3 regions of the Pseudonocardia sp. ICBG601 genome follow, and region 3 is predicted to be linked to each of the others. Evidence: riboswitches for the same ligand, from Rfam matches in the RefSeq annotation. Region 3 holds a riboswitch; each other region holds the start of a gene.

Region 1 (7,227 bases), on a different contig from region 3:
GCGCTGCCCGCCCTTGGCGCGGATGCCGTCGGGCCCGGGCACCCACCCGGCGCGGTCGAGCGCGGCCGTCGCGGCGGCCGGGTCGTAGCCGACGAGCGCGGACTGGTCGGCGTAGGACGGCGTCGTCGACGACAGCGGGGAGGTCGCCGCGCGCGTCTGGCTCGGGTAGACCGCGGCGACGACCTCGTTGCGGTCGATGCCCCGGCTCACCGCCTCGCGGACGGCGGCGTCGACGCCGAGCGGGGTGCCCTGGTTGAACGTGATCCCGAACGGCAGGCCCGGGTTCGGCCGGGCCGGGAGCTGGACGCCGGCCCCGGTGAGCGGGGCCTCGTCCTGCTGGCCGACGCTGGCGATCGCGTCGACCTCGCCGGACTGCACGCTGCCCGCCCGCACCCCGGACTCGGGGACGACGCGGAACTCGGCCCGGTCGAGCCAGGCCTCGCCGGGGTGGGTGAACAGCTGCGAGCCCCAGTCGTAGCCGGCCCGCTTCGCGAGCACGGTGACGTCGTTCTTGGCGTAGCGCTCGATCGTGAACGGGCCGGAGCCGACGACGCCGGCGCAGCGCTCGTCGTCGGAGCGGGCGGCGCTGGCCGGGGACAGCAGGCCGAGGCTGTGGGTGGAGGTGCCCTGCAGGAACTGCACGTTGGGCTTCGCGAACCGGACGGTGAACCCGGTGGGGCTCGTGACGTCGGTGCCGGTGTACCCGGCCAGGTACCCCTTGGGGAGGCTGCCGCGGGCGCCCAGCTTCACCGCCCGGTCGAGGTTCGTCCTCACCGCGGCCGCGTCGACCGGCGCACCGTCGGAGAACGTGGCCCCGGGGCGCAGCGTGAACGTCCAGGCGGTGGCGTCGGCGTTCGACGACCAGCGGGTCGCCAGCCAGGGCACGATCGCCCCGGTGGACGGGTCCTGGTCGGTGAGCGAGTCGACGACCTGGCGCAGCGAGTAGATCGAGTCGTTGCTCTGCACCTGCTGCGGGTCGGCGCAGCCCTGGTCCGAGGAGACCGCGAACACCAGCGTCCCACCCGGCTGCGGCGGGCCCGCGTCGGCGGCGGCGCCCCCGGCGCCGGAGCCGCAGGCGGTGAGGGTGAGCGCGGTGGCGGCGAGCAGCACCGCCGACCGGCCGGCGGGCAGGTCCCGCCACCATCCGCGACGACGGCGCGTCACGACGCCACCGCCGGGCGGCGCTCGCCGAACCGCGACGGGCTCGCGAGTCCGAGGTGCTCGCGCAGCGTCGCGCCGGGGGTGTAGTCGGTCCGGAACACTCCGCGCTCCTGCAGGATCGGGACGACCTTCTCCACGACCTCGTCGAGGCCGGACGGAGTGACGTGGGAGCCGAGGATGAAGCCGTCGGAGGCGTCGGCCTGCACGTAGCGGTCGATCTCGTCGGCGACGTGCTCCGGGGTCCCGACGAACACCGCGCGGTCGAAGACGTGCTTGACGGTCTCGCGCAGGGAGTACCCGTGGGCGGCGGCGAGCTCGCGCCAGGCGGCGACGGTCGCGTGGGCGTCCTGGGTCAACGGGGCCCGGCCCTCGATCCACTTCGGGGCGTCGGGGGTGGGGTCGACGTCGGGCAGCGGGCCGTCCGGGTCGTAGGCGGACAGGTCCCGGTTCCACACCATCTCGGCGAGCACGATCGAGGTCCACGGGTCGACCTGCTGGTCGTGGATGTGGGCGTGCCGTTCGCGGGCCTCGGCGTCGGTGTCGCCGAGGACGACGCCCGCGCTGGGCAGGATCCGCACCTCGTCGGGGTCGCGGCCGGCCTTCCGGACGCGGGCCTTGACGTCGTCGTAGAAGGCGCGGGCCTCGTCGAACTTCTGGTAGCGGGAGAAGATCGCGTCGGCGGACGCGGCGGCGAAGTCGCGCCCGGCCGGGGACTCCCCGGCCTGCAGCACCACCGGGTGGCCCTGCGGGCTGCGCGGGGTGGTGAAGCGCCCGGCGATGTCGAACTGGTTGCCCGAGACCGCGAAGTCGCCGACGTGGCCGTCGCGCAGGAAGGTGCCCGACGCGGGGTCGGCGACGACGGCGTCGGAGCCCCAGGAGTCCCACAGCGCGCGGACCGCGGCGAGGGTCTCCCCCGCGCGCTCGTAGCGCTGGTGGTGGCCGAGGAACGCGCCGCGGCGGAAGTTCTCGCCGGTGGGGGCGTCGGAGCTGGTCACGACGTTCCACGCGGCCCGGCCGCCGGAGAGCAGGTCGAGCGTGGCGAACTTGCGGGCCAGCTCGTAGGGCTCGTTGAAGGTGGAATTGATCGTCCCGGCCAGCCCGATGTGCTCGGTGACCGCGGCCAGCGCGGCGAGCACGGTGAAGGTGTCCGGGCGCCCGACGACGTCGGAGTCGAACACCTCGCCGCCGCGGGTGCGCAGCCGCAGCCCCTCGGCGAGGAACAGCAGGTCGAGCTTCCCGCGCTCGGCGGTGCGCGCCCAGTGCTCGAAGGACTCCCAGTCGATGTGGCTGCCGGAGGCGGGGTCGCTCCAGACGGTGTCGTGGTTGACGCCCGGGAAGTAGGCGCCGAGCACGATCTGCTTCCTGCCGGTCCTGGTCATGCGGTCGCTCCGGAGAGTGCGGGGTTGAACGCGGTCACGGCGTCGACCCGGGCGCCCGGGGCGTAGCGGCTGACCGGGCGGGTCAGGCCGAAGCGCGCGCGCAGGGTGGTCTCGCCGTAGGTGGTGCGGAAGGCGCCGCGGGCCTGGAGCTCGGGCACCAGGCCGTCGACGACCGCGTCGAGGTCGGTCGGGAGGACGGCCGGGCGCAGGCGGTAGCCGTCGAGGCCGGCACGGCGCCAGGACAGCAGGGTGTCGGCGAGCCCGGCCGGGGTGGTGGCGAGGACGGCGGCGTCGGAGGAGAGCGGGTCGAGGGCGTCGAGGCGGGCGAGCCGGTCGCGAGCGGCGCGCTCGGTCGCCTCGAGGACCACGACGACGTCGCCGAGGATCCGCAGCGGCGGTGCGGTGCGGCCCACGGCGGCCTCGGCGGCCCGGACCTGGGCGACGATGCGGGCGGCGTCGTCGGCGTCGTGCGGGGTGGTGAACACGACGTCGCCGACCCGGGCGGCGAGCAGCGCCGGGGCGTAGCCGTGGGCCAGCGAGACGACCAGCGGCTGGCCCTGCGGCGGGCGCGGCACGATCGACGGCCCGGCGACGCCGAAGTGCTCCCCGGCGAAGTCGACCCGGTGCAGCTTGTCCCGGTCGACGAAGCGCCCGGTCAGGGCGTCGCGGATCTCGGCGTCGTCCTCCCAGGAGTCCCAGAGCCTGCGCACCACCTCGACGGCGTCGGCGGCCTCGCCGAACAGCTCGGCGACGAGCTCACGGGCGGCCGGGGTGTCGAGGTCGGCGCGGCGCAGGCCGGGGACGGTGCGGCGGCCGAAGTGGGCGGCCTCGTCGGCGCGCACCGAGGTCTGCACCCGCCAGCCGGCGCGGCCGCGGCTGTCGTGGTCGAGGGTGGACAGCGCCGACGCGACGTGGAACGGCTCGGTGTGGGTGGTGGTGACGGTCGGGACCAGCCCGATCCGTGAGGTCAGCGGCGCGAGGAAGGCGGCGACGAGGGAGGCGTCGAGCCGGCCCTGCACCCGGTCGGTGCGCCGGTCGGCGCCGCTCAGGTGGTCCCCGGACTGCAGCCCGAGTGCGTCCTCGATCGTGAGCAGGTCCAGCAGCCCGCGCTCGGCGGTGCGGGCCAGGTCGGTCCAGTAGCGGGCGGTGAACAGCTCGCCGGGGCGGGCGCCGGGCTCGCGCCAGGCGGCGGGGTGCCAGCCGGCACCCTCGAGCGCGACGGCCAGGTGCAGAGGGCCGTCGCCGGTGGTGGTGTCCGATGTGGACATACGGCATCGCTTTCTCGTCGCACGGGGGCACGACGGGACGACAAGGACGTCGGGGCGGCCCGCGGGACGCGGCGGCCGGGACGGGTGGCCGTCGTGGACGGCCGGGACGGGGTGGGCGGGGCGCCCTGCGGGACGCCGGTCAGGCCCGACAGGTGGCGCCCGCGACCCGCATCAGGTCGACGTGGCGGCGGTACCGGGGATGGTGCGCGGCACGCACCTGCTCGGCGACCGTGCGCATGGGTTCCTCCATCGAACCCGGCTGGAGCACCCGCTCCCGCGTGCTGCGGGGGGTTGCTGCGGCGTCGTCGAGCCGGGTCTCTCGGCCGCTCCGGATGGTGTGCGACCCGACTGTAGGTTTCCGGTGCCCGACGGTGTCAACCCGCATCACAGTCGAGTGACCTGCGCCGCAGCAAGTCTCCCGACCTGCGGAACCGCCACCCGGATGCCAGGGAAGATGTCCGGACACGCTGACCGTGTTCCTGGTTGGTGGACGCCGGGTTGTCCGGAGAGGTGACCACCGCGCACCCTGGTCGGGTGACGATGAGCCAGCGGCGGCCCTCGCGCCCCGCACGGCTCGTGGGGGACGCGACGGCCCCCGTCCCCCAGCGGCAGGCGCGCACGGCGTGGCGCGCTGTGCCCCTGCGCCCTACCGGCCTCGAGCCGTTCTGGCCGAGCCGGCGCGCGCCCGCCTACAGCGAACTCTGTCGCTGACCGGTCTCCCGTCCCGCGGGCCGTAACGCCACGCCCCCGGCGTGCGAGGCACCCGCCGGACCGGGAACCGCCCGCCGGACACCACTCCGGCCCGCCACCCGTCCCGTACCCCGGCACGCCCTCCCAGGGCCGGCCGGCCCCGGCGCGCAGCGGTCGTCCCGACCGCCCGCCGCCCCCACGGAAGGACCCCGTCCCGCGATGTCCCCGCACGTCCTGCGTCCCGGATCCCGGGCGCGCACCGCCGCCGTCCTGCTCGCGCTGCTCACCGCGCTCGGGCTGCTGGCCGGCTGCTCCCGCGCCGACGAGAGCACCACCGCCGCGGGAGCCACCTCCCCCGCGACCGAGGTCCGCCTCGGCTACTTCCCGAACATCACCCACGCCCCCGCGCTGGTCGGGGTGAAGCAGGGCCTGTTCGCCGCCGAGCTGGGGAACACGAAGCTCACCACCCAGACGTTCAACGCCGGCCCGGACCAGGTCAACGCCCTGCTCGGCGGCTCGATCGACGTCGCGTTCATCGGTTCCGGCCCGGCGATCAACGCCTTCACCAAGTCGAACGGCGAGGCCGTGCGCCTCGTCGCGGGATCCACCTCGGCCGGCGCCCAGCTGGTGACCAGCCCGGACATCACCTCCCCCGAGCAGCTCAAGGGCAAGATCATCGCGACGCCGCAGCTGGGCAACACCCAGGACATCGCGCTGAAGACCTGGCTGTCGGAGAACAAGCTCCCGATCGGGCAGGGCCCGGCCGCGGTGACCGTGCAGAACATCGAGAACCCGCAGACCCTCGACCTGTTCAAGCAGGGCAAGGTCGCCGGCGGCTGGCTGCCCGAGCCGTGGAGCTCGCGCCTGGTCGACGCCGGGGCGAAGGTCCTGGTCGACGAGAAGTCCCTGTGGCCCGGCGGGAAGTTCCCGACGACCGTCGTCATCGTCCGGACCGAGTTCCTCCAGCAGCACCCGCAGACCGTCGAGGCGATCCTGCGGGGCGAGCAGAAGGCCATCGCGCTCATCCGCGACAACCCCGCCGAGGCGAAGACCGTCTCCAACGAGGCGATCGGCGAGATCACCGGCAAGCCGCTGGCGGCGAACATCCTCGACCGCGCCTTCACCGAGCTGTCCTTCGACTCCGACCCGCTCGCCTCGACCTTCCCGCAGCTGGCCAAGGACTCGGTCACGGCGGGCATCGCGAAGAGCGAGGCGAACCTGACCGGCTTCCTCGACCCGGCTGCGGTCGACGCGGTCCGGACCAGCTCCGGGGAGACCGCCGTGGACCCGGCCGGTCTCGCCGCCGCGAACTGACCTTTCCGATCGACGAGGGGAACCACCGATGACCGTCGACCTGACCACCCGGCGCCCGAGGACCCGCGGCACCGCCGTGGAGCTGTCCGGGGTCGCCAAGACCTTCGGCACCGGCACCGGGGCCGTGACCGCGCTCAACGGGATCGACCTGCGGGTCGGCGACGGCGAGTTCCTCTGCGTGCTCGGCGCGTCCGGCTGCGGCAAGTCGACGCTGCTGAACCTGCTCGCCGGGCTCGACGAGCCCACCGCGGGCGCGGTCCGGGTCGGGTCGGCGCGGCCGTCGTTCATGTTCCAGGAGGCCGCGCTCATGCCGTGGCTGACCGCGCTGCGCAACGTCGAGCTGCCGCTCAAGCTCGCCGGGCACGGCCGGTCGGCCCGGCGTGAGCGGGCCGAGGAGCTGCTCACCCTGGTACGGCTGGAGGGCCTGGGCGACAAGCGTCCGCACGAGCTGTCCGGCGGCATGCGCCAGCGCGTGTCGCTGGCCCGCGCCCTGGCCGCGGCCACCGGCCTCGGCGACACCCACGGCGCCGGGGGGCTCCTGCTGATGGACGAGCCGTTCGCCGCGCTCGACGCCATCACCCGCGACGTCCTGCAGGGCGAGCTGCTGCGGGTCTGGCGGGCCACCGGGACGACGATCGTGTTCGTCACCCACGACGTCCGCGAGGCCGTCCGGCTGGCCGAGCGGGTCGTGCTGCTGTCGTCGCGGCCGGGGACCGTCGTCCGCGAGTGGACGGTGCCCGCCGGCGGTCACGACGCCGAGGCGCAGGCCGAGCTGCACGACGACATCACCGGACGGCTGCGGGCGGTGATCACCAGCCATGCCGCGTGAGGAGTCCTCGATGACCGTCGTCGACGACGACCGCGACTCCGCGGCCGCCGTCGCCGGGCTCGACGCGCTCGACACCCCCGTCGAGCGGACGACGCCGTGGTGGCAGCGGTTCCTGCGGACCTGGCTGCCGCCGATCGTCGCGCTCGTGGCGATCGTGGTGGTCTGGCAGATCGTCTGGGCCTCGGCGGTCACGCCCGAGTACCGGCTGCCCGCCCCGGGCGCGGTGGCCGAGGCGTTCGGCGAGACCGTCGTCAGCGGCGAGATCTGGTCGATCCTGTGGACCTCGATCAGCCGGGCCGCGCTCGGCTTCCTGCTCGCCCTGGTGATCGCCACCCCGCTCGGCGTGGTCGTCGCCAAGGTGCCGCTGGTCCGTGCGGCGATCGGGCCGCTGCTCACCGGTCTCCAGTCACTGCCGTCGGTGGCCTGGGTGCCCGCCGCGGTGCTGTGGTTCGGGCTGACCAACACCACGATCTTCTTCGTGGTCCTGCTCGGCTCGGTGCCCTCGATCGCGAACGGCCTGGTCGCGGGCATCGACCAGGTGCCGCCGATCCTGCCCCGGGCCGGCCAGGTCCTGGGCGCGACGGGC
Region 2 (7,227 bases), on a different contig from region 3:
ACACGCCTACCATGTCGGGTGCGGCCTGTACGGCACAGCAGCGCCGGAGGGTGTGGCCGCCGCCTCCGGAGGAACGGACGGGTCCACCACATGTCTGCCGCAGCCCAGACCACGCACGCACCGGGAGTCGGCCCGGGCGCGGACGACGACCACCACCCCGCGCCAGAGCCGGGCCCGACCCGCGACCCGCGCACGCTGGCCGCCGCGGGCGACCTGCTGCGGGCACTCGCCGCGCCGGTCCGGATCGCCATCGTGCTGCAGCTGCTGGAACACTCGCGGTGCGTCCACGACCTGGTGGACGCGCTCGGGGTCACCCAGCCCCTGATCAGCCAGCACCTGCGGGTCCTCAAGGCCGCCGGGGTGGTCGAGGGCGAGCGGAAGGGCCGCGAGGTGCTGTATTCGCTGGTGGACGACCACCTGGCGCACATCGTGGTGGACGCCGTCGCCCACGTCGAGGAGGACACGTGACGGAGACGACCGGCCGGACGACCGCGGCGGCGGTCACCGAGCGGTCCACCGCCGGGCCGCGCGGCATCCGCGCCACCCGGCAGCGGGCCGCCGTCACCGCGCTGCTGGACCGGCTGGACGACTTCCGGTCCGCCCAGGAGATCCACGAGGAGCTGCGGCGCGCCGGCGAGGGCATCGGCCTGACCACGGTCTACCGGACCCTGCAGACCCTTGCCGACGGCGGCGAGGTCGACGTGCTGCGGGTCGCGTCCGGCGAGGCCGTCTACCGGCGCTGCGAGACCGAGCACCACCACCATCACCTCGTGTGCCGCCGGTGCGGCGCCGCCGTCGAGATCGAGGGTCCGGCGGTGGAGTCCTGGACCGAGTCGGTCGCCCAGAAGCACGGCTTCACCGAGGTGTCGCACACCCTCGAGGTCTTCGGCCTCTGCGGCCGCTGCTCGGCGGGCTGAGACCGGGCTCAGTCCCCGCAGCCGGGGACGGCGGGCAGCTCCCGGTCGCGGGCGAACGGGTCCGCCGGACGCGGGTCCGGGGTCGGCGCCCACCGGCCGTCGACGAGGGCGTAGGTCCAGGCCGGGCCGCGCCGTGCCAGATCGGTCAGCGCGTCGACCAGCCGGTCGACGTCGGAGGAGCCGGTGCGCAGGCCCAGCGACGCGCGCACGGCGTCGCGGCCGCCGGTGAGCCGCGCCAGCAGCGGGTGGGCGCAGAACCGGCCGTCGCGGACCCCGATGCCGTACTCGGCCGACAGCGCCGCCGCGACCAGCCCGGCGGACAGCTCGCCCAGGGTGAACGAGACGGTCGCGGTGCGGTCGCCCGCGTCGTCGAAGCAGGACAGGGTCCGCAGGCCGGGGACCGTCGCCAGGCCGGCGTGCAGGCGGTCGGCCAGCTCGCGCTCGTGGGCGGGCACGATGTCGTCGATCAGCGGGTCCAGGCTCCGGCAAGCCGCTCCGAGCGCGGCGGCACCGAGCACGTTCGGGGTGCCGCCCTCGTGCCGCTGCGGCGACGGCAGCCACTCCGTGACCGTGCCGCCGCCCGGGCCGTCGGCGACGGACACGGATCGGACCGCTCCCCCGCCCGCGACGTGCGGGTCGGCGGCGTCGAGCCAGTCCCGGCGGCCGACGAGGACCCCGGCGCCGTAGGGCGCGTAGAGCTTGTGCCCGGACAGCGCGACGTAGTCCGCGTCCCACCCGGCCAGGTCGACGCGCCGGTGCGGGGCGAGCTGGGCGGCGTCGACGCACAGCCGGGCACCCGCGGCGTGCGCGATCCGCGCGATCTCGGCGACCGGGAGGAGCTCGCCGGTCACGTTGGACGCCCCGGTGACCGCGACCAGCGCGGCGTCGGGACGGGCGGCGAGCTCGGCCCGCAACGCATCGAGCGTCGCCGCCACGGTGGCGGCGGCGGGCACGACGCGGTGCTCGCGGTCGCGCCAGGCCAGCAGCGTCGCGTGGTGCTCCAGGTCCAGGGTCACCACCGGGCCGGGGACGGCGCGGGCGAGCAGGCCGAGCGCGTCGGTGGTGTTGCGGGTGAACACCACGACGTCGTCGGCGCGGGCCCGGACGAACCGGGCGACGTCGGCGCGGGCGTTCTCCACGAGCGCGGTGCAGACCTTCGAGGTCCAGCCGGCGCCGCGGTGCACGCTGCCGTGGTAGGGCAGCACCTCGGCGACGTGGGCAGCGACCGGCTCCAGCGCCGGCGCCGACGCGGCGGAGTCGAGGTCGCAGTAGCGGGCCCACCGGCCGTCGACGAGCGGGACCGTGAGGTCCGCACCGACGACGCGGGGCAGGGCGTGCTGGACGGGACGTGGCAGGGCGAGGGTCATGATCGGGCCTCCGGCCGATCTCGGGGACCCGGCGTGGCGCACGGATCCGCGCTTGCCGACTGCGGGTGTCGCGTCGGCCCGGTCATCACCCGGGGCACCCCACCGCGGAGGAGGGTTGCCGTCCAGCGAGCCGGGGCTTCGCGCTGGCACTCGTGACCTTCGGCGACGAAACTAGCAGACCGTCTCAGATGGAGACACGTGAGCATCGCCACCCCGGATAGCGTCTGACCGATGACGGACACGCACCCCGCGCCCACCACGGTCCGGCGGATCGACGTCCCGGAGTCCGGCGAGCTGGCCCAGCTCGCCGCCGTCTTCGAGGACCTGCAGTACGTGCTGCGCTGCTGCGAGCACCTGGTCACCGCCCTGGGCGGGCCCGAGTCCGGGCCGGTGCGGGTGGACGCCGACCCGGCGCTGGTCGAGGCCCTGTGGACCGGCGCCCTGATCGGCTACGTGCGGTGCTTCTCCGGCCGGACGAAGACGCTGACCACCGACGACCTGACGTCGCTGGAGCTCGACGGGGACGTCAGCGGGTTCCACGACATGGTGTTCAAGCTCCGCGATCACTACGCCTCCCGGCACGTGAACCCGCGCGAGTCGTACTCGATCGGCGTGGCCCAGTCCAACGACGGGACGCCCCGGGGCGTCGCCGTCGTCTCCACCCCGCGCCCGCTCGTCGACGAGACGACGGTCCGGCTGCTCGGCCGGGTCGCCTACAGCCTGTCCGGCCTGGTGGACGCCCGGCTGAAGAAGTCCCAGAACGACGTCCTCGGCGTCGCGCACGGGATGACCGCGGGCCAGCTGGCGGGGCTGCCGCTGGTGCACCTCGACGGCAGCGGCGAGGCGGCCCCGGAGGACGCGGTGACCCGGGACGGCACTCGGGACGGCACCGCGGACGGCCCGGGGAACTGATCCCCGCCGGATGCATCATCCGGCGCACAGCGGCTACCCGGTCGGGACGCATCCCGACGAGAGGTGACCTCATGACCACCCGCACGACGACGTCCGACGCCGTCCGCACCGCCCTGCACGGCCTGGAGTTCCCCGCCGGCAAGGACGACCTGGCGTGGACCGCCGAGCGCAACGAGGCCGACGCCGCGACGGTCGAGGCCCTGCGGGCGGTGCCGGCCGAGGAGCACTACGCCTCGATCGCCGCCGTGGTGGCCGCCGTGGACCTGGCCGACGACGACCCGGCGCGCCAGACCGCGGGCGACACCGCGGACGAGTCGGCCGAGGAGACCGAGCAGCTTCGCGCGCAGCGGCGCACCGAGCACACCCGTCCCGGGCTGTCGGAGTCCACGAAGGACGTGGACCCGGTCAACCCGATCGCCGAGGAGCTCGGCACCAACCGCAAGAAGTGACCCGCGCGGCCGGGGCGGGCACCGCCCCGGCCGGCCGGTCAGCCGCCGACGAGCTCGGCCCGCATGCTCGACGCGGAGGACACGACGAGCATGAGCAGCGTCCCCATCGGACCCTCGCCCAGCCCGGCCGCGGGGAAGGCGTAGCGCAGCGTCACGTCCCAGCCGCGCTCGCCGCGCACCACCCGGGGCGTGCCGAACAGGCCCTCCCCCACCCCGAGCCCGACCCGTCGCGGCACGTCGTGCTCCGGGTCGGCGGAGTCCGGCAGGTCCCACGCCACGACGCAGGTCAGGTTGAGGACGGGCAGCCCCTCCTCCAGCTCGGTCCCCTGCACCACGCACAGCACGCCGCCGTGGGCGAAGGTCAGCGCGCCGTCGTCGGCGGCGGTGACGTCGTGGAACCGCTCCAGCGCACCCTTCGCGGTGGCGAGCATCCCGGTGATCACATCGGTGCTCACGGTGTCACCCCCGTCGCGGCGTCGCCCGTCGCGGCGTCCACGGCCCCGCCGAAACGCCGGTCCCGGCGTGCGTAGATCTCGATCGCCTGCCAGATGTGGCGCCGGTCGAAGTCGGGGAACAGCGTGTCCAGGAAGACCATCTCGGCGTAGGCGCTCTGCCAGAGCAGGAAGTTCGAGGTCCGCTGCTCCCCCGAGGAGCGCACGAACAGGTCGACGTCGGGCATGTCCGGCTCGTCGAGGTGGCGGGCCAGCATCCGCTCGTCGATCTTGTCGGGGTTGATCCGGCCCTCGGCGGCGAGCCGGGCGATCTGGCGCACCGAGTCGACGATCTCGGCGCGGCCGCCGTAGTTGACGCACATGGTCAGGTTCAGCACGTCGTTGCCGCGGGTGCGCTCCTCGGCGATCTCCAGCTCCTTGATCACCGAGCGCCACAGCCGCGGGCGGCGGCCCGCCCAGCGGACCCGGACCCCCATCGCGTCCATCTCGTCGACGCGACGGCGGATGACGTCGCGGTTGAAGCCCATCAGGAACCGGACCTCGTCGGGGCTGCGCCGCCAGTTCTCGGTGGAGAACGCGTACGCCGACAGCCAGCGCACACCGAGGTCGATGCAGCCGCGGGCGACGTCCATCAGCGACGCCTCGCCCCGCTTGTGCCCCTCCGTGCGGGGCAGACCACGGGCGTTGGCCCAGCGGCCGTTGCCGTCCATGACGAGGGCGACGTGGCCCGGCACCAGCTCCGGCGGGATCGCCGGGGGCCGGGCACCGGACGGATGCGGTGCGGGAGGCTGGAACGGCACGTCACCGACCCTACGTCGGGGCCGATGGCCGGGCTCGGCCGCGGTGGTCGGGCTCAGTCGCGCTGGTCGGGCTGGGGCCAGGCCGGCACGGCCGGGTCCTCCAGCCGCTCGATGGTCTCGCGCAGCCGGCGCATCCCGCGGTGCCCGTGGACCCGGTCGACCTCCGACAGCGGTTCGGACTCGTCGGGCCGGATCACCGGCAGCATCGGGATGGCCGGCCAGGCGCCGTCCTCGGTGCGGGCCCGGACCTGACGCATCGCGCGGGTCGGCCCGTCCTGCGGGGACTCCGGCATGACCTCGGTGCGGGCCGGCAGCTGCTGGGTGGGCGGCACCGGGATCCGCTGCGTGGCGGCCGGGAGACGATGGGTGCGAGCGGTGTGGTCGTCGTCCGGCGGCGGTGTGTGGGGTCGGTTCACGACTGCCTCTCCGACGGGGCTGGGGTCCCCTCGATCACAGGAGGATAACGAGACCGCGCAACCGGTTGCCTGTCCTGAGCGACGTTCACCCGGTGGAGTCGGCGGAAGCGCCGTGCGCCGCGACCGGCGGCACCGCGGCGGGCGGCGCACCGGGAACGTCAACCGCTCGACGAAGCATACGGGCCGCTCACGGCAGCCCGATCGGGACACCGGGCCGATCGAACTAGTCGGACAGCGCGTCCGGAGGTGTCGGCGCACCGCCGTCCGGCGGTTCCGGGGCGGTCCCCGGCGCACCCGGCGCGACGACGGCGGCGGGCCGGACCCGGGCGCGGCGGTCGACCAGGGGCAGCGAGCGCAGCTGGCGCTCCAGGTGCCACTGCAGGTGCGCCGCGACCAGGCCGCTGGCCTCCCGCCGGGTCGGGGTGCCCGAGGCGTCGGCGGTGTCCCAGTCGCCGTGCAGCAGCGCCATGAGCAGCGCCACCGTCTCGGGGGCCGGGGGGACCGAGCCCGGCGGGCGGCAGCGCGGGCACACCATGCCGCCCCCGGCGACGGTGAACGACCGGTGCGGGCCGGGCGTCGCGCAGCGCGCACAGTCCGACAGCGACGGCGCCCACCCCGCATGGCTCATGGCCCGCAGCAGGAACGCGTCGAGCACCAGGGCCGGTTCGCGGGCGCCGTCGGCCAGCGCCCGGGTGGCACCGAGCAGCAGCAGGTAGACCCGCAGGCTCGGCTCGCCCTCCTCGGACACCAGCCGGTCCGCGGTCTCCAGGATCGCGCAGCCGCAGGAGTAGGCCGACCAGTCCGCGACGATCGCCGGCGCGAACGCGTCGACGGTCTGGGCCTGGGTGACCACGTCGAGCGTGCGCCCGGTGTAGCACTGGACGTCGACGTGGTTGAACGGCTCCAGCCGGGCGCCCCACCGCGACCGGGTGCGGCGCACGCCCTTGGCGACCACCCGGATCTTGCCGTGCTGACGGGTCAGCATCGTGATGATCCGGTCCGCCTCGCCCAGCTTCTGCACCCGGAGCACGATCCCGGTGTCGCGGTAGAGCTGGGCCACCCACCCAGTCTAGGTTCTCCTCAGAACCCCAGCTTGCGCAGCTGCTTCGGGTCCCGCTGCCAGTCCTCGGCGATCTTCACGTGCAGGTCCAGGTGCACCCGGGTGCCCAGCAGCTTCTCGATCTGGCGACGGGCGTCGCTGCCGACCTGCTTGAGCCGGGCACCGCCCTTGCCGATCACGATGCCCTTCTGGCTGGACCGCTCGACGTAGATGATCGCGTAGATCTCCAGCAGGTCCTTCTTCTCGATCGTCTCCTCGACGACGACGGCGATCGAGTGCGGCAGCTCGTCGCGCACGCCCTCCAGCGCCGCCTCCCGCACGAGCTCGGCCACGAGCACGTCGGTCGGCTCGTCGGTGAGGTCGCCGTCCGGGTAGAGCTGCGGCCCCTCCGGCAGCAGCCCGACCAGCAGGTCCGACAGCAGCGATACCTGGAAGCCCGACCGCGCCGAGGTCGGCACGACCTCGGCGAAGTCCATCAGCGCCGCCACCTCGGTGAGCCGCTCGGCGACCTGCTCGGGGCGGGCGGTGTCGGTCTTGGTGACGACGGCGACCACCGGGGTGTGCGCGGCGATCCGGCCCAGCTCCTCGGCGATGAACCGGTCACCCTTGCCGACCTTCTCGTTGGCGGGCACGCAGAACCCGACGACGTCGACCTCGGACCACGTCTCGCGCACCAGGTCGTTGAGCCGCGACCCGAGCAGGGTCCGGGGGCGGTGCAGCCCCGGGGTGTCGACCAGGACGATCTGGGCGTCCGGTCGGTGCACGATCCCGCGGATCGCGTGCCGGGTGGTCTGCGGGCGCGAGGAGGTGATCACGATCTTCTCCCCGACCAGCGCGTTGGTCAGGGTCGACTT
Region 3 (7,227 bases):
GGCAGCGGGCCGCCGTCACCGCCGCGCTGCTGGACCGGCTGGACGACTTCCGGTCCGCCCAGGAGATCCACGAGGAGCTGCGGCGCGCCGGCGAGGGCATCGGCCTGACCACGGTCTACCGGACCTGCAGACCCTTGCCGACGGCGGCGAGGTCGACGTGCTGCTGCGGGTCGCGTCCGGCGAGGCCGTCTACCGGCGCTGCGAGACCGAGCACCACCACCATCACCTCGTGTTGCGCCGGTGCGGCGCCGCCGTCGAGATCGAGGGTCCGGCGGTGGAGTCCTGGACCGAGTCGGTCGCCCAGAAGCACGGCTTCACCGAGGTGTCGCACACCCTCGAGGTCTTCGGCCTCTGCGGAGCGCTGCTCGGCGGGCTGAGACCGGGCTCAGTCCCCGCAGCGGGGACGGCGGGCAGCTCCCGGTCGCGGGCGAACGGGTCCGCCGGACGCGGGTCCGGGGTCGGCGCCCACCGGCCGTCGACGAGGGCGTAGGTCCAGGCCGGGCCGCGCCGTGCCAGATCGGTCAGCGCGTCGACCAGCCGGTCGACGTCGGAGGAGCCGGTGCGCAGGCCCAGCGACGCGCGCACGCGTCGCGGCCGCCGGTGAGCCGCGCCAGCAGCGGGTGGGCGCAGAAACGGCCGTCGCGGACCCCGATGCCGTACTCGGCCGACAGCGCCCGCCGCGACCAGCCCGGCGGACAGCTCGCCCAGGGTGAACGAGACGGTCGCGGTGCGGTCGCCCGCGTCGTCGAAAGCAGGACAGGGTCCGCAGGCCGGGGGACCGTCGCCAGGCCGGCGTGCAGGCTGTCGGCCAGCTCGCGCTCGTGGGCGGGCACGATGTCGTCGATCAGCGGGTCCAGGCTCCGGCAAGCCGCTCCGAGCGCGGCCACCGGCACGAGCACGTTCGGGGTGCCGCCCTCGTGCCGCTGCGGCGACGGCAGCCACTCCGTGACCGTGCGCCGCCCGGGCCGTCGGCGACGGACACGGATCGGACCGCTCCCCCGCCCGCGACGTGCGGGTCGGCGGCGTCGAGCCAGTCCCGGCGGCCGACGAGACCCCGGCGCCGTAGGGCGCGTAGAGCTTGTGCCCGGACAGCGCGACGTAGTCCGCGTTCCACCCGGCCAGGTCGACGCGCCGGTGCGGGGCGAGCTGGGCGGCGTCGACGCACAGCGGGCACCCGCGGCGTGCGCGATCGCGCGATCTCGGCGACCGGGAGGAGCTCGCCGGTCACGTTGGACGCCCGGTGACCGCGACCAGCGCGGCGTCGGGACGGGCGGCGAGCTCGCCCGCAACGCATCGAGCGTCGCCGCCACGGTGGCGGCGGCGGGCACGACGCGGTGCTCGCGGTCGCGCCAGGCCAGCAGCGTCGCGTGGTGCTCCAGGTCCAGGGTCACCACCGGGCGGGGGACGGCGCGGGCGAGCAGGCCGAGCGCGTCGGTGGTGTTGCGGGTGAACACCACGACGTCGTCGGCGCGGGCCCGGACGAACCGGGCGACGTCGGCGCGGGCGTTCTCCACGAGCGCGGTGCAGACCTTCGAGGTCAGCCGGCGCCGCGGTGCACGCTGCCGTGGTAGGGCAGCACCTCGGCGACGTGGGCAGCGACCGGCTCCAGCGCCGGCGCCGACGCGGCGGAGTCGAGGTCGCAGTAGCGGGCCCACCGGCCGTCGACGAGCGGGACCGTGAGGTCCGCACCGACGACGCGGGGCAGGGCGTGCTGGACGGGACGTGGCAGGGCGAGGGTCATGATCGGCCTCCGGCCGATCTCGGGGACCGGCGTGGCGCACGGATCCGCGCTTGCCGACTGCGGGTGTCGCGTCGGCCCGGTCATCACCCGGGGCACCCCACCGCGGAGGAGGGTTGCCGTCCAGCGAGCCGGGGCTTCGCGCTGGCACTCGTGACCTTCGGCGACGAAACTAGCAGACCGTCTCAGATGAGACACGTGAGCATCGCCACCCCGGATAGCGTCTGACCGATGGACGGACACGCACCCCGCGCCACCACGGTCCGGCGGATCGACGTCCCGGAGTCCGGCGAGCTGGCCCAGCTCGCCGCCGTCTTCGAGGACCTGCAGTACGTGCTGCGCTGCTGCGAGCACCTGGTCACCGCCCTGGGCGGGCCCGAGTCCGGGCCGGTGCGGGTGGACGCCGACCGGCGCTGGTCGAGGCCCTGTGGACCGGCGCCCTGATCGGCTACGTGCGGTGCTTCCGCCGGACGAAGACGCTGACCACCGACGACCTGACGTCGCTGGAGCTCGACGGGGACGTCAGCGGGTTCCACGACATGGTGTTCAAGCTCCGCGATCACTACGCCTCCCGGCACGTGAACCCGCGCGAGTCGTACTCGATCGGCGTGGCCCAGTCCAACGACGGGACGCCCCGGGGCGTCGCCGTCGTCTCCACCCCGCGCCCGCTCGTCGACGAGACGACGGTCCGGCTGCTCGGCCGGGTCGCCTACAGCCTGTCCGGCCTGGTGGACGCCGGCTGAAGAAGTCCCAGAACGACGTCCTCGGCGTCGCGCACGGGATGACCGCGGGCCAGCTGGCGGGGCTGCCGCTGGTGCACCTCGACGGCAGCGGCGAGGCGGCCCCGGAGGACGCGGTGACCCGGGACGGCACTCGGACGGCACCGCGGACGGCCCGGGGAACTGATCCCCGCCGGATGCATCATCCGGCGCACAGCGGCTACCCGGTCGGGACGCATCCCGACGAGAGGTGACCTCATGACCACCCGCACGACGACGTCCGACGCCGTCCGCACCGCCCTGCACGGCCTGGAGTTCCCCGCCGGCAAGGACGACCTGGCGTGGACCGCCGAGCGCAACGAGGCCGACGCCGCGACGGTCGAGGCCCTGCGGGCGGTGCCGGCCGAGGAGCACTACGCCTCGATCGCCGCCGTGGTGGCCGCCGTGGACCTGGCCGACGACGACCCGCGCGCCAGACCGCGGGCGACACCGCGGACGAGTCGGCCGAGGAGACCGAGCAGCTTCGCGCGCAGCGGCGCACCGAGCACACCCGTCCCGGGCTGTCGGAGTCCACGAAGGACGTGGACCCGGTCAACCCGATCGCCGAGGAGCTCGGCACCAACCGCAAGAAGTGACCCGCGCGGCCGGGGCGGGCACCGCCCCGCCGGCCGGTCAGCCGCCGACGAGCTCGGCCCGCATGCTCGACGCGGAGGACACGACGAGCATGAGCAGCGTCCCCATCGGACCCTCGCCCAGCCCGGCCGCGGGGAAGGCGTAGCGCAGCGTCACGTCCCAGCCGCGCTCGCCGCGCACCACCGGGGCGTGCCGAACAGGCCCTCCCCCACCCCGAGCCCGACCGACCCGTCGCGGCACGTCGTGCTCCGGGTCGGCGGAGTCCGGCAGGTCCCACGCCACGACGCAGGTCAGGTTGAGGACGGGCAGCCCCTCCTCCAGCTCGGTCCCCTGCACCACGCACAGCACGCCGCCGTGGGCGAAGGTCAGCGCGCCGTCGTCGGCGGCGGTGACGTCGTGGAACCGCTCCAGCGCACCCTTCGCGGTGGCGAGCATCCCGGTGATCACATCGGTGCTCACGGTGTCACCCCCGTCGCGGCGTCGCCCGTCGCGGCGTCCACGGCCCCGCCGAAACGCCGGTCCCGGCGTGCGTAGATCTCGATCGCCTGCCAGATGTGGCGCCGGTCGAAGTCGGGGAACAGCGTGTCCAGGAAGACCATCTCGGCGTAGGCGCTCTGCCAGAGCAGGAAGTTCGAGGTCCGCTGCTCCCCCGAGGGAGCGCACGAACAGGTCGACGTCGGGCATGTCCGGCTCGTCGAGGTGGCGGGCCAGCATCCGCTCGTCGATCTTGTCGGGGTTGATCCGGCCCTCGGCGGCGAGCCGGGCGATCTGGCGCACCGAGTCGACGATCTCGGCGCGGCCGCCGTAGTTGACGCACATGGTCAGGTTCAGCACGTCGTTGCCGCGGGTGCGCTCCTCGGCGATCTCCAGCTCCTTGATCACCGAGCGCCACAGCCGCGGGCGCGCCCGCCCAGCGGACCCGGACCCCCATCGCGTCCATCTCGTCGACGCGACGGCGGATGACGTCGCGGTTGAAGCCCATCAGGAACCGGACCTCGTCGGGGCTGCGCCGCCAGTTCTCGGTGGAGAACGCGTACGCCGACAGCCAGCGCACACCGAGGTCGATGCAGCCGCGGGCGACGTCCATCAGCGACGCCTCGCCCCGCTTGTGCCCCTCCGTGCGGGGCAGACCACGGGCGTTGGCCCAGCGGCCGTTGCCGTCCATGACGAGGGCGACGTGGCCCGGCACCAGCTCCGGCGGGATCGCCGGGGGCCGGGCACCGGACGGATGCGGGCGGGAGGCTGGAACGGCACGTCACCGACCCTACGTCGGGGCCGATGGCCGGGCTCGGCCGCGGTGGTCGGGCTCAGTCGCGCTGGTCGGGCTGGGGCCAGGCCGGCACGGCCGGGTCCTCCAGCCGCTCGATGGTCCTCGCGCAGCCGGCGCATCCCGCGGTGCCCGTGGACCCGGTCGACCTCCGACAGCGGTTCGGACTCGTCGGGCCGGATCACCGGCAGCATCGGGATGGCCGGCCAGGCGCCGTCCTCGGTGCGGGCCCGGACCTGACGCATCGCGCGGGTCGGCCCGTCCTGCGGGGACTCCGGCATGACCTCGGTGCGGGCGGCAGCTGCTGGGTGGGCGGCACCGGGATCCGCTGCGTGGCGGCCGGGAGACGATGGGTGCGAGCGGTGTGGTCGTCGTCCGGCGGCGGTGTGTGGGGTCGGTTCACGACTGCCTCTCCGACGGGGCTGGGGTCCCCTCGATCACAGGAGGATAACGAGACCGCGCAACCGGTTGCCTGTCCTGAGCGACGTTCACCCGGTGGAGTCGGCGGAAGCGCCGTGCGCCGCGACCGGCGGCACCGCGGCGGGCGGCGCACCGGGAACGTCAACCGCTCGACGAAGCATACGGGCCGCTCACGGCAGCCCGATCGGACACCGGGCCGATCGAACTAGTCGGACAGCGCGTCCGGAGGTGTCGGCGCACCGCCGTCCGGCGGTTCGGGGCGGTCCCCGGCGCACCCGGCGCGACGACGGCGGCGGGCCGGACCCGGGCGCGGCGGTCGACCAGGGGCAGCGAGCGCAGCTGGCGCTCCAGGTGCCACTGCAGGTGCGCCGCGACCAGGCCGCTGGCCTCCGCCGGGTCGGGGTGCCCGAGGCGTCGGCGGTGTCCCAGTCGCCGTGCAGCAGCGCCATGAGCAGCGCCACCGTCTCGGGGGCCGGGGGGACCGAGCCCGGCGGGCGGCAGCGCGGGCACACCATGCCGCCCCCGGCGACGGTGAACGACCGGTGCGGGCCGGGCGTCGCGCAGCGCGCACAGTCCGACAGCGACGGCGCCCACCCCGCATGGCTCATGGCCCGCAGCAGGAACGCGTCGAGCACCAGGGCCGGTTCGCGGGCGCCGTCGGCCAGCGCCCGGGTGGCACCGAGCAGCAGCAGGTAGACCCGCAGGCTCGGCTCGCCCTCCTCGGACACCAGCCGGTCCGCGGTCTCCAGGATCGCGCAGCCGCAGGAGTAGGCCGACCAGTCCGCGACGATCGCCGGCGCGAACGCGTCGACGGTCTGGGCCTGGGTGACCACGTCGAGCGTGCGCCCGGTGTAGCACTGGACGTCGACGTGGTTGAACGGCTCCAGCCGGGCGCCCCACCGCGACCGGGTGCGGGCGCACGCCCTTGGCGACCACCCGGATCTTGCCGTGCTGACGGTCAGCATCGTGATGATCCGGTCCGCCTCGCCCAGCTTCTGCACCCGGAGCACGATCCCGGTGTCGCGGTAGAGCTGGGCCACCCACCCAGTCTAGGTTCTCCTCAGAACCCAGCTTGCGCAGCTGCTTCGGGTCCCGCTGCCAGTCCTCGGCGATCTTCACGTGCAGGTCCAGGTGCACCCGGGTGCCCAGCAGCTTCTCGATCTGGCGACGGGCGTCGCTGCCGACCCTGCTTGAGCCGGGCACCGCCCTTGCCGATCACGATGCCCTTCTGGCTGGACCGCTCGACGTAGATGATCGCGTAGATCTCCAGCAGGTCCTTCTTCTCGATCGTCTCCTCGACGACGACGGCGATCGAGTGCGGCAGCTCGTCGCGCACGCCTCCAGCGCCGCCTCCCGCACGAGCTCGGCCACGAGCACGTCGGTCGGCTCGTCGGTGAGGTCGCCGTCCGGGTAGAGCTGCGGCCCCTCCGGCAGCAGCCCGACCAGCAGGTCCGACAGCAGCGATACCTGGAGCCCGACCGCGCCGAGAGTCGGCACGACCTCGGCGAAGTCCATCAGCGCCGCCACCTCGGTGAGCCGCTCGGCGACCTGCTCGGGGCGGGCGGTGTCGGTCTTGGTGACGACGGCGACCACCGGGGTGTGCGCGGCGATCCGGCCCAGCTCCTCGGCGATGAACCGGTCACCCTTGCCGACCTTCTCGTTGGCGGGCACGCAGAACCCGACGACGTCGACCTCGGACCACGTCTCGCGCACCAGGTCGTTGAGCCGCGACCCGAGCAGGGTCCGGGGCGGTGCAGCCCCGGGGTGTCGACCAGGACGATCTGGGCGTCCGGTCGGTGCACGATCCCGCGGATCGCGTGCCGGGGGTCTGCGGGCGCGAGGAGGTGATCACGATCTTCTCCCCGACCAGCGCGTTGGTCAGGGTCGACTTGCCGGCGTTGGGCCTGCCGACGAAGCAGGCGAACCCGGACCGGAAGCCCTCGGGCCGTGCGCCGGTCATGCCGCACCGAGCCGGTCGAGGATCTCGCGGCCGATCGGCAGCGCCGCCGTCGCCGCCGGGGACGGTGCGTTCAGCACGTGCAGGATCGAGCCGGGGCGGCCCGCGCCGTCCGGACCGGCCTGGTCGAGGAACAGGAAGTCGTCGACCAGGTGCCGTCGGCCTTCACGGCCTGGGCCCGCACCCCCGGCGCCTGCCGGGTGCAGGTCGGAGGCGGTGACCTCGGGCAGCATCCGCTGGATCTGGCGGACCATCGCGCGCGTCGACAGCGAGCGGCGGACCTCGCCGATGCCGTAGCGCCACAGGCGTGCGCGCCACCTTCACCATGCCCGGGTAGGTCAGCGTCCCCAGCAGCTCCTTCGGCTTGACCGTGCGCCAGTCGTAGCCCTCGCGGGCCAGCGCGAGCACGGCGTTCGGGCCGGCGTGGACGGTGCCCGTCGATGCCGCGGGTGGCGTGGACCCCGAGGAACGGGAAACGCCGGGTCCGGGACCG

The links. Region 3 has a riboswitch for S-adenosylmethionine ahead of KPL57_RS64325 (hypothetical protein). Riboswitches for the same ligand answer to the same signal wherever they lie in the genome.
Region 1: it holds a riboswitch for S-adenosylmethionine, as region 3 does, so the genes downstream of both, KPL57_RS73000 (putative leader peptide) here and KPL57_RS64325 (hypothetical protein) in region 3, are expected to answer to the same signal.
Region 2: it holds a riboswitch for S-adenosylmethionine, as region 3 does, so the genes downstream of both, KPL57_RS64395 (aminotransferase class V-fold PLP-dependent enzyme) here and KPL57_RS64325 (hypothetical protein) in region 3, are expected to answer to the same signal.

Annotation. Positions count from the first base shown of each region.
Region 1 is NZ_JAHLJA010000152.1:486,090-493,316, forward strand. Features, by position in the region: gene KPL57_RS52635 (ABC transporter substrate-binding protein) at 1-1,164, opposite strand, end outside; gene KPL57_RS52640 (NtaA/DmoA family FMN-dependent monooxygenase) at 1,161-2,540, opposite strand; gene KPL57_RS52645 (LLM class flavin-dependent oxidoreductase) at 2,537-3,808, opposite strand; gene KPL57_RS73000 (putative leader peptide) at 3,948-4,046, opposite strand; SAM riboswitch class I at 4,052-4,147, opposite strand; gene KPL57_RS52650 (ABC transporter substrate-binding protein) at 4,718-5,812, shown strand; gene KPL57_RS52655 (ABC transporter ATP-binding protein) at 5,841-6,641, shown strand; gene KPL57_RS52660 (ABC transporter permease) at 6,631-7,227, shown strand, end outside.
Region 2 is NZ_JAHLJA010000253.1:571-7,797, reverse strand. Features, by position in the region: gene KPL57_RS64405 (helix-turn-helix transcriptional regulator) at 91-468, shown strand; gene KPL57_RS64400 (Fur family transcriptional regulator) at 465-917, shown strand; gene KPL57_RS64395 (aminotransferase class V-fold PLP-dependent enzyme) at 926-2,284, opposite strand; SAM riboswitch class IV at 2,328-2,442, opposite strand; gene KPL57_RS64390 (hypothetical protein) at 2,516-3,196, shown strand; gene KPL57_RS64385 (DUF2795 domain-containing protein) at 3,268-3,645, shown strand; gene KPL57_RS64380 (hypothetical protein) at 3,684-4,076, opposite strand; gene KPL57_RS64375 (isoprenyl transferase) at 4,097-4,897, opposite strand; gene KPL57_RS64370 (hypothetical protein) at 4,951-5,313, opposite strand; gene recO (DNA repair protein RecO) at 5,537-6,373, opposite strand; gene era (GTPase Era) at 6,394-7,227, opposite strand, start outside.
Region 3 is NZ_JAHLJA010000252.1:28-7,254, reverse strand. Features, by position in the region: partial or broken gene KPL57_RS64340 (Fur family transcriptional regulator) at 27-355, shown strand; partial or broken gene KPL57_RS73690 (hypothetical protein) at 522-881, opposite strand; partial or broken gene KPL57_RS64330 (aminotransferase class V-fold PLP-dependent enzyme) at 1,395-1,514, opposite strand; gene KPL57_RS64325 (hypothetical protein) at 1,538-1,741, opposite strand; SAM riboswitch class IV at 1,783-1,897, opposite strand; gene KPL57_RS64320 (hypothetical protein) at 1,970-2,182, shown strand; gene KPL57_RS64315 (hypothetical protein) at 2,191-2,481, shown strand; partial or broken gene KPL57_RS73685 (DUF2795 domain-containing protein) at 2,716-2,832, shown strand; gene KPL57_RS69030 (hypothetical protein) at 2,799-3,092, shown strand; gene KPL57_RS64305 (hypothetical protein) at 3,130-3,525, opposite strand; partial or broken gene KPL57_RS64300 (isoprenyl transferase) at 3,546-4,294, opposite strand; gene recO (DNA repair protein RecO) at 4,948-5,817, opposite strand; partial or broken gene era (GTPase Era) at 5,843-6,737, opposite strand; gene KPL57_RS64285 (hypothetical protein) at 6,734-6,988, opposite strand.